4 regions of the Brevibacillus choshinensis genome follow, and region 2 is predicted to be linked to each of the others. Evidence: riboswitches for the same ligand, from Rfam matches in the RefSeq annotation. Region 2 holds a riboswitch; each other region holds the start of a gene.
What was found. Region 2 has a riboswitch for cyclic di-AMP ahead of ehuB (ectoine/hydroxyectoine ABC transporter substrate-binding protein EhuB). Riboswitches for the same ligand answer to the same signal wherever they lie in the genome.
Positions count from the first base shown of each region.

Region 1: another riboswitch for cyclic di-AMP. It lies ahead of JNE38_RS20255 (CAP domain-containing protein); the one in region 2 lies ahead of ehuB (ectoine/hydroxyectoine ABC transporter substrate-binding protein EhuB).
Region 3: another riboswitch for cyclic di-AMP. It lies ahead of JNE38_RS04745 (C40 family peptidase); the one in region 2 lies ahead of ehuB (ectoine/hydroxyectoine ABC transporter substrate-binding protein EhuB).
Region 4: another riboswitch for cyclic di-AMP. It lies ahead of JNE38_RS05915 (APC family permease); the one in region 2 lies ahead of ehuB (ectoine/hydroxyectoine ABC transporter substrate-binding protein EhuB).

Region 1 is NZ_CP069127.1:4,023,277-4,026,481, reverse strand. Features, by position in the region: gene JNE38_RS20260 (hypothetical protein) at 1-140, opposite strand, end outside; cyclic di-GMP riboswitch class I at 153-235, opposite strand; gene JNE38_RS20255 (CAP domain-containing protein) at 460-1,125, opposite strand; cyclic di-AMP (ydaO/yuaA leader) riboswitch at 1,133-1,290, opposite strand; gene JNE38_RS20250 (NAD(P)-dependent alcohol dehydrogenase) at 1,641-2,609, shown strand; gene JNE38_RS20245 (macrolide family glycosyltransferase) at 2,770-3,205, shown strand, end outside.
Region 2 is NZ_CP069127.1:4,902,388-4,905,592, reverse strand. Features, by position in the region: gene JNE38_RS24560 (CapA family protein) at 1-994, shown strand, start outside; cyclic di-AMP (ydaO/yuaA leader) riboswitch at 1,306-1,439, shown strand; gene ehuB (ectoine/hydroxyectoine ABC transporter substrate-binding protein EhuB) at 1,654-2,565, shown strand; gene ehuC (ectoine/hydroxyectoine ABC transporter permease subunit EhuC) at 2,593-3,205, shown strand, end outside.
Region 3 is NZ_CP069127.1:896,969-900,173, forward strand. Features, by position in the region: gene JNE38_RS04735 (sensor histidine kinase) at 1-239, opposite strand, end outside; gene JNE38_RS04740 (response regulator transcription factor) at 240-962, opposite strand; gene JNE38_RS04745 (C40 family peptidase) at 1,196-1,723, opposite strand; cyclic di-AMP (ydaO/yuaA leader) riboswitch at 1,729-1,869, opposite strand; gene JNE38_RS04750 (LiaF transmembrane domain-containing protein) at 2,174-2,578, shown strand; gene JNE38_RS04755 (PspA/IM30 family protein) at 2,645-3,205, shown strand, end outside.
Region 4 is NZ_CP069127.1:1,092,588-1,095,792, reverse strand. Features, by position in the region: gene JNE38_RS05915 (APC family permease) at 1-1,174, opposite strand, end outside; cyclic di-AMP (ydaO/yuaA leader) riboswitch at 1,361-1,517, opposite strand; gene JNE38_RS05910 (NAD(P)H-dependent oxidoreductase) at 1,676-2,215, opposite strand; gene JNE38_RS05905 (winged helix-turn-helix transcriptional regulator) at 2,459-2,833, shown strand; gene JNE38_RS05900 (NAD(P)H-dependent oxidoreductase) at 2,963-3,205, shown strand, end outside.

The DNA.
Region 1 (3,205 bases), 880 kb from region 2:
TTGCTATCATCGTGATAAACAAGGATTGTCACTTTCTCCACCTTCAATATTCGTCCTAGAATAACGTCGGATGAGTTTCTAAATTGAATTTTTAATAATGTATTCTCTTGAATCCATTTCTCTAGACGCTGACGAGTCATGAAGCATTCTCCTTTGGTAGCTGGCTGGCTTGTGTTACCACGAGGCCCCTTTAGCTTTGCGTCTCATACTTTCGCATGATTTGCCTTTATCTGGATTGGAAAAAAGGTATTGATGAAATTATAACATCAATAGGCATTTGGAAATAGGTCTTTGGTTTTGAAAACCCTCCCCTTTTTTCGACGAATGAGCGCACCAGCTAGGTAAATAATAAGACAGCAAAGCGGGGACGAGTTGCCCGGCCATAGGTTTCTGCCTTTCTGAGAAAAAACAAAAAAGCCGGCCCCTCGCTTGAGGACGCGGCTTTCCCATACCCTATCATTATCCGATGAATTCTTGCACCCAGTATCCATTCACAAAGCCTACTCCGATTTTGGTGAAGGAAGGATTCATGATGTTTTGGCGGTGACCTTCACTGTTCATCCACTGAGTCATGACTTCATCAGCCGTGCGTTGACCCATAGCAATGTTCTCACCTGCGGTCATAAACGACACCCCGAACTGTTTCATCATGTCAAAGGGAGAACCATACGTAGGGCTTGTATGGTCGAAGTAATGGTTGTTGGACATGTCAGCTGCCTTCGCTTGAGCGACCTTGTTCAAGGAAGCGTCCAGTACTACCGGTTTCAGGCCTGCTTTTGCACGTTCCTGGTTTACCAGATCCGCCACTTGCTTCATAACAGAGGATGCATCCACTTGATGTTGCTTTGCAGGCTGCTGTTGAACGGGCTGTTGTACAGGCTGCTGTTGTACAGGCTGTTGCTTGTATTGCTGTTGAACCGGCTGTTGCATTACTGGTTGATATGCATATTGCGGTTGTACCATATATGGGAAGCCTTGGGCTTGTTGCTGTTGTTGCACTTGCTTGGTCGCCCCTGCATTCAATGGGCAAGGATAAGCAGCCGCGGCAGAAGCTGTGTTAGAAAAGCCGGAAAGAGCAAATCCCAATCCCAATGTCGCGATTGCAATCGTACCTAGGCGTTTCATATTCACATCGTCTCCTTTTTTTAGCCTACGAGGTTAGTTGACGGGTTCGGATTGAGGAAACAACCCTACGCACATTGGCGATTCACCCCATGCAGATCTCTCATCTGCAAGAAAAAAAGTTCCCCCGCACTTCCATTCGTGAGGAAGTTTCGGCTGTTTTGTTTGGCATGACCTAGAATAACAGACATTCGCGGTCAAATGAAAGGTATAAAATTTGGTAGGATTAATGGGATATTAGAGAAAGTGGCAGAAACAGCGACTTCTCTGGGAGCGGTGTCCGAATATCAAAAGGAACGGCGGGGATGGAGGCAACGACTTCTTTTTCAACGAACGGATTTGATCGGGTCATAAACGGATGCTGCGGCATTCGTTTTTGTTTGCAGAACTTCGCGAAATGATATTTCTATGAATCAGGCCATATAATGCACCGTGGCTAAAGAACGGAAACTTTTGTAAGCGGTGAACTGTATATAAATATGGAGAAAGATTACGAAGGGGAGAGAAGGGGAGGAAGTATGAAAGCGATTGTATACGAGCGGTACGGACCGCCGAATGTGCTGCAGCTGCGGGAGGTCGCCAAGCCCGTACCAAATGACGACGAAATCATGATTAAGGTCTATGCTACAACCGTTGCTGCTGGGGATTGCCGGTTACGCAAAGCAGATCCTTTCCTCGCGCGCCTATTCAACGGCCTTTGGAGACCAAAGCGTATCAGGATTCTCGGATTCGAACTGGCGGGCGTGGTCGAATCGGCGGGTAGCCGCGTTACACGGTTCAAGCCGGGAGATTCCGTATATGCTGCCTGCGGAATCAGCTTCGGCGCGTATGCGGAATACAAATGTCTGCCCGAGAATGGCGGTGTCGCACTCAAACCTGCAAACATGACGTTCGAGGAGGCAGCTGCGGTACCGGTAGGCGCCTATACGGCCCTGCAATTTCTCCGGAAGGCCAACATCCAAAGCGGCAGTCGGGTGCTCGTTTACGGAGCTTCTGGCAGCGTCGGGACATATGCCGTCCAGCTCTCCAAGTATTTCGGCGCGGAAGTAACCGGATTGTGCAGCACGTCTAATGTGGAATTGGTGAAATCGCTGGGAGCCGACCGAGTCATTGATTATACAAAAGAGAAGTTCGCAGAGGAAGGTCCGTCTTACGATATCATTTTTGATACGGTCGGGAAGAGTCCATTCCAAGCTTGCGTCAAGCGTCTGACACCGAATGGCTTCTATTTGCGTGCGTACCATGTGGACTTTCTGCCGATCATTGGCGGACTATGGGTCAATGCGACGAGCAGCAAGAAGGTAATCGGCGGATCGTCGAAGGAATCCGCAGAAGACTTAATGTATCTGAAGGAGCTGATCGAGGCAGGAAAGCTGCGTTCTGTAATCGATCGCCGCTTTCCGCTGGAGCAAGCACCGGAGGCTCACAGCTATGTGGATCTGGGACATAAGAAAGGTAACGTGGTACTAACCGTTCGGGGAGACTGAACATTCTGTTCGTTCCGAAGTGAAAAACAAGGTGGTTTTGCGCAGTATGGATGGCTATGATAAACTTGATTCCATTATTTGAGTGGAGCGATCGTTTGGGGCAGTGCCCATTATTCTTGCACAAAGTAGGGAAATGCGTAATGCGTAAGGAGCGGTAGATATGGCACGTGTTTTATTTATCAATAGTGGATCAGAAGGACATATCAATCCAACGATTGGAGTGGTGCAGGAGCTTATCTCTCGCGGAGAAGAGGTAGTGTACTTTACGGTAGAAGCTTTTCGAGAGCGTATGGAGAAGACGGGAGCTACTGTACGAACAATTGACGGTCAAAAATTTATAGAAGCGTTTATCTCGGGTGGAAGAAATTATTTGCTTGAAAGAGTCAACGGTCTTTTACATACGGCAGATATCGTCATCCCTAGCGTTCTTGAGCAGATCAAAGGAGAGCATTTTGATTACATCATCCACGATTCCATGTTTGGATGCGGACGGTTACTGGCGCAGATCCTAAAGCTTCCTGCAATGAATTCGTGTACTTCTTTTGCGCAGACAAAAGAATCATTCGAGAACATGCTGGAACAGCTTTCTGACAAAA
Region 2 (3,205 bases):
CAGTGCGGCGGGATCGCATGGCGTATCTGCGGCAGAGGAAAGCAGGATTCGTATCGCTTTTGTGGGAGATATCATGCTGGACAAGAGCGTCGGAAACCAAATCGGGCTCCATGGCGTGGATTACCCGTTTCAAAAGACGGTAGACTTTCTGAAGCAGGCGGATCTGACCATCGGCAATCTGGAGACGTCTGTCAGCACCCGCGGCCAGGCAGCGAAAAAGGAATATACATACCGATCCAAGCCCCAAACTCTGCAAGGATTGGTGAACGCCGGCTTTGATGTCGTCAATCTGGCCAATAACCATTCCTTGGACTACGGCATGGACGCGTTATTCGATACCATGGACCATTTGAAAAAGGTTCAGCTTGGCTATGTAGGTGCAGGGAAAAACGAGGAGGAGGCATTCGCCCCGGACATCCGAACCATCAACGGAAAGCGTGTTGCCGTCATAGGGTTGAGCCATGTACTGCCCAATCGGCAATGGTTTGCTGGAAAAAACAAGCCAGGACTCGCCCATGCTTATTCGTATGAGCCGATGCTCACCTACGTCAAAAAAGCAGTGGCACAGTCTGATATTACCATCGCCGTGATGCACTGGAATCTCGAATACAAGGATAATCCGGAGCCGTATGCGCGGGAAATGGCTCGGAAGCTCATTGACAGCGGGGTAGATGCGGTGGTCGGCTCCCATAGCCATTCGGTGATGGGAATGGAGCTCTACAAAGGGGTGCCGATCTACTACAGCGTAGGCAACTTCGTCTTTACCACCTCTTACAATCCCAAAGGAAGAGAAGCAATGATGGTGGAGCTGACCTTTGGGGAAAAGGAAACCACCTCCAAAGTGATCCCGGTCAAAATCGTGAACGGACAGCCGGTCCCGATGGATGCGGCGAACCGGAAACGGATGATCGGCAAATTGAACCAGTTATCCTATCAAATGAAGTTTGATGAAGAAGGAAATGCAGTCAAAACGGTCGCTTCCCCAACCAAATAGAAAACATAGCGAGCAGGATCATCCGGTCGACACCGCGGCCAGATGATCTTTTTTTGTACTGCAAAAGGCTTTGCGTCGCCAAATTTTCTGGTGAACCGACATAGCGTGAACCTTTTTAGTCAGAGTGGACATGGTAGGATATGGACGGAATTTTTTGGAGATGTCTGGTAATTACGGTTAACAGAGCCTGAGTGGACCAGAAGAGCGAATATACGGAATTATCAAGGATGTGTCAAAAGGAGAGGCATGATAACATGAAACGCGTGTTAACCATAACGGAATCATGAGAGGAGATCAACGAACACCTCCCAATCAAATAGGGGCCTAGTTCCGTCTTTTACGGAAGCGGGGGAACCACGTTAGGGGTTAATTCTGTGATGCACAGAAGGGATGCACACTGCCATCCTACCCGTCAGCTAACCTCGTCGGCTAAAGCAGATTATTCCAAAACCTCAATTGCTAGAGAGCGCATGTCTTGTACACACTGGGAGCGCGTAGTTCCTATTGGGAAAAATCCCTTGTGCACAGCTTGTTTGACATGCCTTCCAGCGAGAAAACAGCCGGCGCATTTGCTTTTCCATGTGGGGATGGCCCTCCCGTATCATGGAAGGTGTTGCGCTGGCTTTTTCTATACATGGGATGTGAAAGGGGAAGGAAGCATGAACAAGAAAAGCTTCATGAGATGGGGATGGACAGCCGTACTGTCGTGCCTTTTGCTTGTCGCAGGATGCGGCTTTGGACAGCAAGCCCGGTCCGTCGCGGGCAATGAGCAGACCCAATCAGCGGAGAGCACATTGGAAAAAGTGAAGAAACAAGGCTTTGTCACGGTGGGCTTCGCCAACGAAAAACCGTACGCCTATGCCACTCCGGACGGAAAATTGACCGGAGAAGCGGTAGAGGTCGCACGCGTCGTCCTCTCCAAAATGGGGATAAACGAAATGAACGGCGTACTGACTGAGTTCGGGTCCCTGATCCCAGGGCTGAAAGCAAAGCGCTTTGACATCATTACGGCAGGCATGTACATCACACCGGCCCGCGCCAAGGAAGTGGCGTTTGCCAATCCGGAATACAGCATCGGGGAAGCGCTCGCGGTGAAGAAAGGAAACCCGCTCCAATTGCGCAGCTACAAGGACATCGCCTTGAACCCAAATGCTAGAATCGCGGTCATGAGCGGCGCGATCGAGATGGAGTACCTGGAGAAATCGGGAGTGAAGCAAGAGCAGCTGGTCCTGGTGCCAGATCAGCCATCGGCGATAGCAGCGCTGCAAGCGGGACGTGCAGATGCCATCACGATGACGGGCCCGTCCCTGCAAGCAGTTCTGGAGAGTGCCAATGACAGCAATGTGGAGAGGGTCATGGATTTCACCCAGCCCGAGATTGACGGGAAAAGCATTCGCGGCTACGGAGCGGCAGCCTTCCGCAAAGAAGATGAAGCGTTTGTCAAAGCGTTCAATGAGGAGCTGCAAAAGCTCAAAGAATCGGGAGAGCTGCTGAAGGTCCTGGAGCCGTTTGGCTTTACCGAGCAGGAGCTGCCTGCCGAGATGACGGCTGAAGGGCTGTCAAAGCAATGATGGGCGCTGCTTCGACGAAAGGAAGGGATGAACATGAGTGAGACTATGCAGCTGATTCCTTTTTTGCTCAAAGGAGCGGCGACGACCTTGCAAGTGACGGCACTCTCGGTGCTGGTCGCCTTCACCGTCTCATTTGCAGCCGGCTTTTGCAGGCTTTCCAAATGGTTTTGGGTTCGCGGGATCATCAGCGCTTATGTGGAAATCTTCCGGGGGACGTCTCTCTTGGTACAGATGTTTTGGCTGTTTTTCGCGCTGCCCCTGCTGGGCATAGAGCTTTCCCCGATCCTTGCGGGAGTGATTGCACTAGGTCTCAACTATGGAGCCTACGGTTCGGAAGTGGTCAGAAGCGCCATTCTTGCCGTTCCAAAGGGACAGATGGAAGCATCGATTGCCTTGAACATGTCGCCTTGGCAGCGCATGAGACGGATCATCTTGCCGCAAGCAACCGTCATGATGCTTCCTTCGTTCGGAAATCTAATGGTAGAGCTGTTGAAGGGGACCTCCCTACTTTCCTTGATCACACTGGCTGATTTGACATTCCAGGGAATGCTCCTGCGCACGTTTGATTCATCCAGAACATTTCAAATATTCGGTCTTATGCTGGTGATGTATTTCTTGATGGCCTATCCTTTGACGCTCG
Region 3 (3,205 bases), 2.2 Mb from region 2:
ATGTCCTCCGGCAGCTGCTTTTCCAGCTCCGCTCGTTCAGTCGGGTCCTTGAAATTGCTGGTTCGGAGCAGCTGATTGAGCCGCACCTTCTCTGCCGCTTCCTTTTCGTACTGGTATTGGGTGTGCCGATCTGTTTTCAGTTGTTCGACGATGATGTCCTGGAAGACAAACTTGAACAAGAGAATATTCAGCGCGAGCAAGCCGATGAAGGAGAGAAACAGTTTGTTGCGCAGACTCATTTACAGCTTCTCCCCGATGAATACGTAGCCTGTCCCCCATTGTGTTTTGATGAACTGGCGGTTCATCTCTAGCTTTTCACGCAAGTTTTTGATGTGCACGGTCACCGTATTGAGGGAGCCGTAGCCATATCCCCAGACGCGGTCGTAGATTTGCTCGCGAGTAAAGACAATGCCGGCATTTTCAGCAAGGAAAGTAAGCAATTGAAACTCCTTGGTCGACAGCTCGATCTTTTCGTTGCTGACATAGACGGAATACGTCTCTTTATGAATCTCCAGGTCCTTGAACTTCAGGACCGTAATCGGCGAATTGGACGATTCCTTCTCAGGCATCTCCTCGGTGTGCTTGCGGATGCGTTCATAGCGGCGCAGGTGTGCACGGATTCGAGCCAATAGCTCTTCGGTATCAAATGGCTTGGTGATGTAGTCGTCTGCCCCGATCTCAAACCCGACGACCTTGTCCACCGCTTTCCCTTTGGCGCTCAGAAACAGAATCGGCAAATCCCATTCCCGCCGGATCTGCGAGCACAGCTCATAGCCGCTCATGTTTGGCATCATGATATCCAGCAAAATGAGATTCGGCTTTCTTTCGCCATGCTTCAACAGCTCAAGCGCGTCCTCGCCGCTCTCGGCTTTAGACACCTCAAAGCCTTCGTTTTCCAAGATATCTTCAAGAAGCTCAATAATCTCGATGTTGTCATCGACAATTAATACGTGATCTTTCACCGGAACTACCCCCAGTTACTTCTATTAATAAAGTTCATTAATAAGCATTCAAAATAATTTTAATTACTATCGTCTATCATACCATGGTTCTAATGGATATGGGCAAGTAAACCATTCCATGATCATCAACAAACGCTTATCACAGTCACATCCTGACACCTGGTCCTAAATTTCGTCAGAAAAAGCCAGAGACCTGACGTCCCTGGCTTACTATTGCTTTTGCCGAACAACTGTTATTTAGCTTGATTTCCCGGCAACGATGCAGCTTGCACCGCGTTTTCCTTTTTCGGAGTTTCAGCCTTAGCTTCCAGAACAGGTACGTTCACACGCTTGGCGCCAACGTAACGCTTGCTCCAGTAGTATGGGTCGCTCAGCTTGGTGTTCACGACTCCACGACCAGATTCCGAGTGCACGAATGTGCCGTTTCCGATGTAGATGCCCACGTGGGAAATGCTGCGGCCATTGGTTTTGAAGAAGACCAGATCGCCTGGCTGCAAATCATCCTTGGCGACAGGAGCTCCCAATTGGTACTGGGCAGCAGAATTGTGTGGCAGGTCTACACCTAACGCATCAAATACGTAGCGCGTAAATCCGGAGCAGTCAAAGCCCTTCTTGGTGGTGCCGGAAGATTTGTAAGGGGTACCGTACAGATCGCTGACTACATCTGTCAGAGGAGATGTGGACTCCTCAGCAGCTTGTGCAGCGCCGGCTCCCATTGCAAGCAATCCAGCGATGAACAAAGATACTAACAACTTGCGCAAAAGAAACTGCTCCTTTCAAGAGCCTACGAGGTTAGCTGAAGGGTTCGGTCGAAAGGACGCCCTAGGCTGCCATGAAGCGCAACCATTCACCCCAGAAAAACATGGTTCCCCCGTTTCCGCCAAGCGGAACTCGGCTATATTCGATGTTTTTTTACACGCACTCCTATTGGAATTCTATACGAGCCCGGATTTTCCTTTTTTTTCAGCGTTTGTTCATATTTTTGACACAATATTTTGTCTGATCTTGTAACCGAAAAGCTCGAAAATGCAAGAAGCAGCGCTTCTATTGAAGAAACATGTGCTTGTCCGATTGAGGCAGGAAACAGCATCCGTCCAAGGTCGGAGACAAAAACCAACCGCACGCCCGTTATGGGTAGCCTATGCCCGGGGATACAATAAGGCCATAAGGTTAACACCTGCACCAACAAGGTGATTGGAGGGAAGCTGCGAATGAGCGAACGGTCTGGAAAGTTTCTACTCGGGCTGGTTCTGCTGCTAATCGGTGGGTTGGTTTTGCTGGATCAACTGGGAATCGATAGTGGAGATGTTTTGGGCCTTCTGGTTCCCGGGGTGATCATGCTTTACGGAGCCCGCAAAGTAATGGGACATGGCGGCTCTCGCTTCTGGGGAGTGCTGATCTTCCTCTTTGGACTTCTGATGCTGTTTGGGAAGCTGCACTTGCTGTTTCATAGCATTCTGGCGATCGGGATCATCTATCTGGGCTATCGCCTGATCCGACCGCAGCCAGCTCCCAAAGAAGGGCCAGCTGAGTGGGAAAGACAGTGGGCACAGCGAGTATTGAAAGAAGACGCACTGGACAAGTGGGAAAAAGGCATTCCAAGAAATCAGCAGTAAGTAGAAAAAGCAGAGTGATTTTTGGATGAAACTAGACGATGTGATATGATGAGGAGGAAATGACAAATGAGTATCTTTAGACGTTTACGTGACCTGACAGTAGCTTCGGTGAACGATGCATTGGATTCCATGGAAGATCCGGTGGTTATGCTCAATCAGTACATGCGTGATATGGAAGTAGAAATTGGGCAGGTTGAAGTGGCGGTTGCCCGTCAGGTAGCTTTGGAAAAGAAATTCCGTCAGCAGTGGGAGGAAGCTTTGGCATTGGTCGAAAAGCGCGACCGCCAAGTGAAACTCGCACTCACTGAGGGCGAGGACGAACTGGCGCGCCGGGCACTCGCGGACAAAAAGCAGTATGAGAGCCGTGCCTTGGAATATGAAAACCTCTTCCTGACCGCTTCGGAGGCTGCCGGCCAAATGCGTGAAAAACTGGCTGAGCTAAAAGAGGAATTTTACAAGATGCGGGCGAAGAAGTTTACGTTGATGGCTCGTGCACAGGTAGCTCGTACCCAAAAGCAAGTGAATCATGCTGTGGTAGGAATGGGCAATCAGACCGCCGGCCGCGGGTTTGCCCGCATGGAAGAGAAAGTCATGCGCATGGAAGCAGAAGCGCAAATGAGCGGTCAA
Region 4 (3,205 bases), 2.4 Mb from region 2:
TCATCATCCCAGCCTGCGACAAAGTAAACGGGATAAAGACGCCAAGGGCATACAGCGGAATCAAGTTTTCCGTTTCCCCGCCAAAGGAAATGACAAGGATCGCAGAAAGAATGCCGAGAAAGATGATTCCGTTGGAGAAGCCCAGGCGATCTCCACGCACCATGAACATGTTGGGCATGAAGCGATCCTTCGCCAGCATAAAAGCCAGCAACGGAAAAGCAGCAAACGCCGTATTGGCAGCCAGGAAAAGGATTAACGCTGTAACCGCTTGGATAAAGTAGTAAAGGATCCCCCTTCCAAACACCGCTGAAGCAATTTGGGAAACGACTGTTTCTTTGGGAGTTGGGCCAATGCCGTAAACATAGGCCAACAAGCTGATCCCCATAAACATCGCACCTAGGATGAGCCCCATCATGATCAAAGTGACGGCGGCATTTTTCGGGGCAGGATTCTTGAAGTTGGGGATGGCATTCGAGACGGCCTCTACTCCTGTCAACGCCGAACAGCCCGAACTGAATGCGCGTAAAAGCAAAAATAACGTGATTCCCGGCACCGCTGCTCCATAGACTGGCGCTTGCCCATGCACGTTACCGACCAGCCATTGATATCCCCCGCCAATGATCAAAAGAAAAATAGCAATGACAAACAGGTATACGGGATACATTAAAATGGTTGCCGACTCCGTGATCCCCCTCAGATTCAGGATGGTCACCGTCACGATCATGACCAGCGCTATCAGCACCCGATGCTCGTGGAGGACCGGAAAGGCTGACGTAATGGCATCGGTGGAAGCCGAAGTACTCACCGCTACTGTCAAGATGTAATCAACCAGCAGCGATCCCCCTGCGACCAAACCGGTTGAGGTTCCGAAATTGTCCTTGGCTACAATGTACGCCCCGCCGCCCGTCGTGTAGGCAAAGATCGTCTGACGGTAAGACAAGATGAGAATGGTCAAAAGACCGATAACCGCAATGGAAATGGGAATCGAGTACCAGAGTGCTACTGCACCCAGCGTTACTAAAACGAGAAGAATTTGCTCCGTTCCATAAGCTACGGAAGATAAAGCATCTGATGACAACACTGCTAGCGCTTTTACCTTCGATAATTTTTCTTCCCCTAGCTCTTTTGACTTCATCGGTCTGCCGATTAAAAATCGTTTTAATCCCGATATCATGTTGATTCTCCTCGCATACATTTTCCGTTAGTTTCCCCTCTCAAAACTGACAACCCTCATGCAGATTTTTCTTGCCATCACTCCCTTCCCCGGAAAATGGAATCAAAAAAGAAGCCGAACGAGAAGAAACTCACTTGGCTTCTGGGCATAGCGAAATAAACTATGTCGATCATACGCAAGGTAATTGCTGTCTCTCTTATGACACTTACGGAGTTAGCTGACGGATTCGGATGAAAGAGTCACCCTACTCGAACGATTCGAGATTCACCCCATGTGGCGTTTGCGCAAAGCAGCCACGGTTGGTTTCCCCGCTCCCAGATGATGGATTCAGCGATTTTTGTTTAGCAGTTAGGATCACATTCGTTAATTACGAAACAAATATTACTCCCGAAGGAACCCGCTTGTAAAGATCTGATCCACTTATTTTTTCCGAATGAAAAAGATGCCCTCCTGAGCAGTTGGATCTACTCGGAGGACATCCGCTCCAGTCTTCATTTCCGCTTAATGGGCGAGCACACGCAGGGATGTTCGTACGTGCTCCGCATAACGCTTTGCTTCGAGCGCGAGTACTTCATTTGATGCCCGATCGGCATTGTACACGACGAATGCAGGCAGGAATGTTCCGTTGCATTTCGTCAGGGTTCGTTCAATGGGTCGGAGCAGCTCGCTTATTGTGTACAAGTCGTCTCCGCCTGAGCGATACGCTCTTTCCGTGCCCCCTGCTGTCGTGGCGATCATGAACTCTTTGCCCAGCAAATGATCTCCCCCTGGCCCAAAAGCCCAGCCGTGGGTCAGCACATCATCAAACCACTTTTTCAAGAGAGGGGGGCAGCTGTACCAATAAAACGGGAACTGAAAGACCACCCTGTCGTATTCCAGAAGCAGCTCTTGCTCCCTTTGGACATCGATGTCGTAGCCGGGATACTCCTGGTACAGATCGCGGATGACAACCTCGTCATGCTTTTTCAATTCGTCCAGCAGCGCCCGATTGGCACGGGATTCAGTCAACTTGGGATGCGCAGCAATCACCATGATTTTCAAGAGGAACACCCTTTCTTCATTTCATCACTTCAGCCCCATTATTCGGAAAGGAGGGACTCTTGAAAAGTACGCTCTTTTTTCAGACTACGTCATGAAAAACGTACCATGGATGGCATCAATTGCCGCGGAGGGCAGTATGAAAAAACGTACTAGGTACGAAAAATCAGCGTACTGTCGAAAATCGGGATACTCTGCTAAAGTAACAATGAAAGCAGGTACTACTCATTCACAGGAGGGGAGCACATGCAAGAAGATCTTCGCGATCCCAAACGGACACAGGGAATTCTCGCCACGCTTCAGGCGATCGGTGGTAAGTGGAAGCCCCTCATTTTGTTCATCCTCCTCCACGATGGCACCAAGCGCTTTGGAGAGCTCCGCCGCATGCTTCCGAACATCACACAGGGCATGCTGACGAATCAGCTCCGCGAGCTCGAGCAGGACGGTCTCATCGTGCGTCGCGCCTATCAAGAGATCCCTCCCAAGGTGGAGTATTTTCTGTCCGAGCATGGAAAGACGCTGAGCTCAGTTTTGGGAGATATGTGCGGGTGGGGGTTTCGGCATTTGGAATATATGGAGCAAATAAAGCGGGAGTCAGAGGACGATCAGTATTTGGGATGAGGCTTTATGGGACGACTGCTAGATGACACTAACCTTTTTGTTAGTACCTGAAGGAAAAGTGCGTACTTACTTCCTCATGGAGCGGCCCCTATACTCAAGAAGTAAATAAAATCTTGGGAGGCTGCGTCCGTGAAGACTCTAGTCGTCGTTACACATCCAAGCATAGAGACATCTGTCATCAATAAGCGCTGGGTGGAAGAACTCAGCAAATATCCGGAAAAATATACAGTACACGAGCTGCATGAGGTATACCCTGACGGAAACATCGATGTGGAAAAAGAACAGAAGCTGATTGAAGCGCATCATCATCTTGTTTTACAATTCCCTATCTATTGGTTCAATTGTCCACCCCTTCTCAAGAAATGGCTGGAC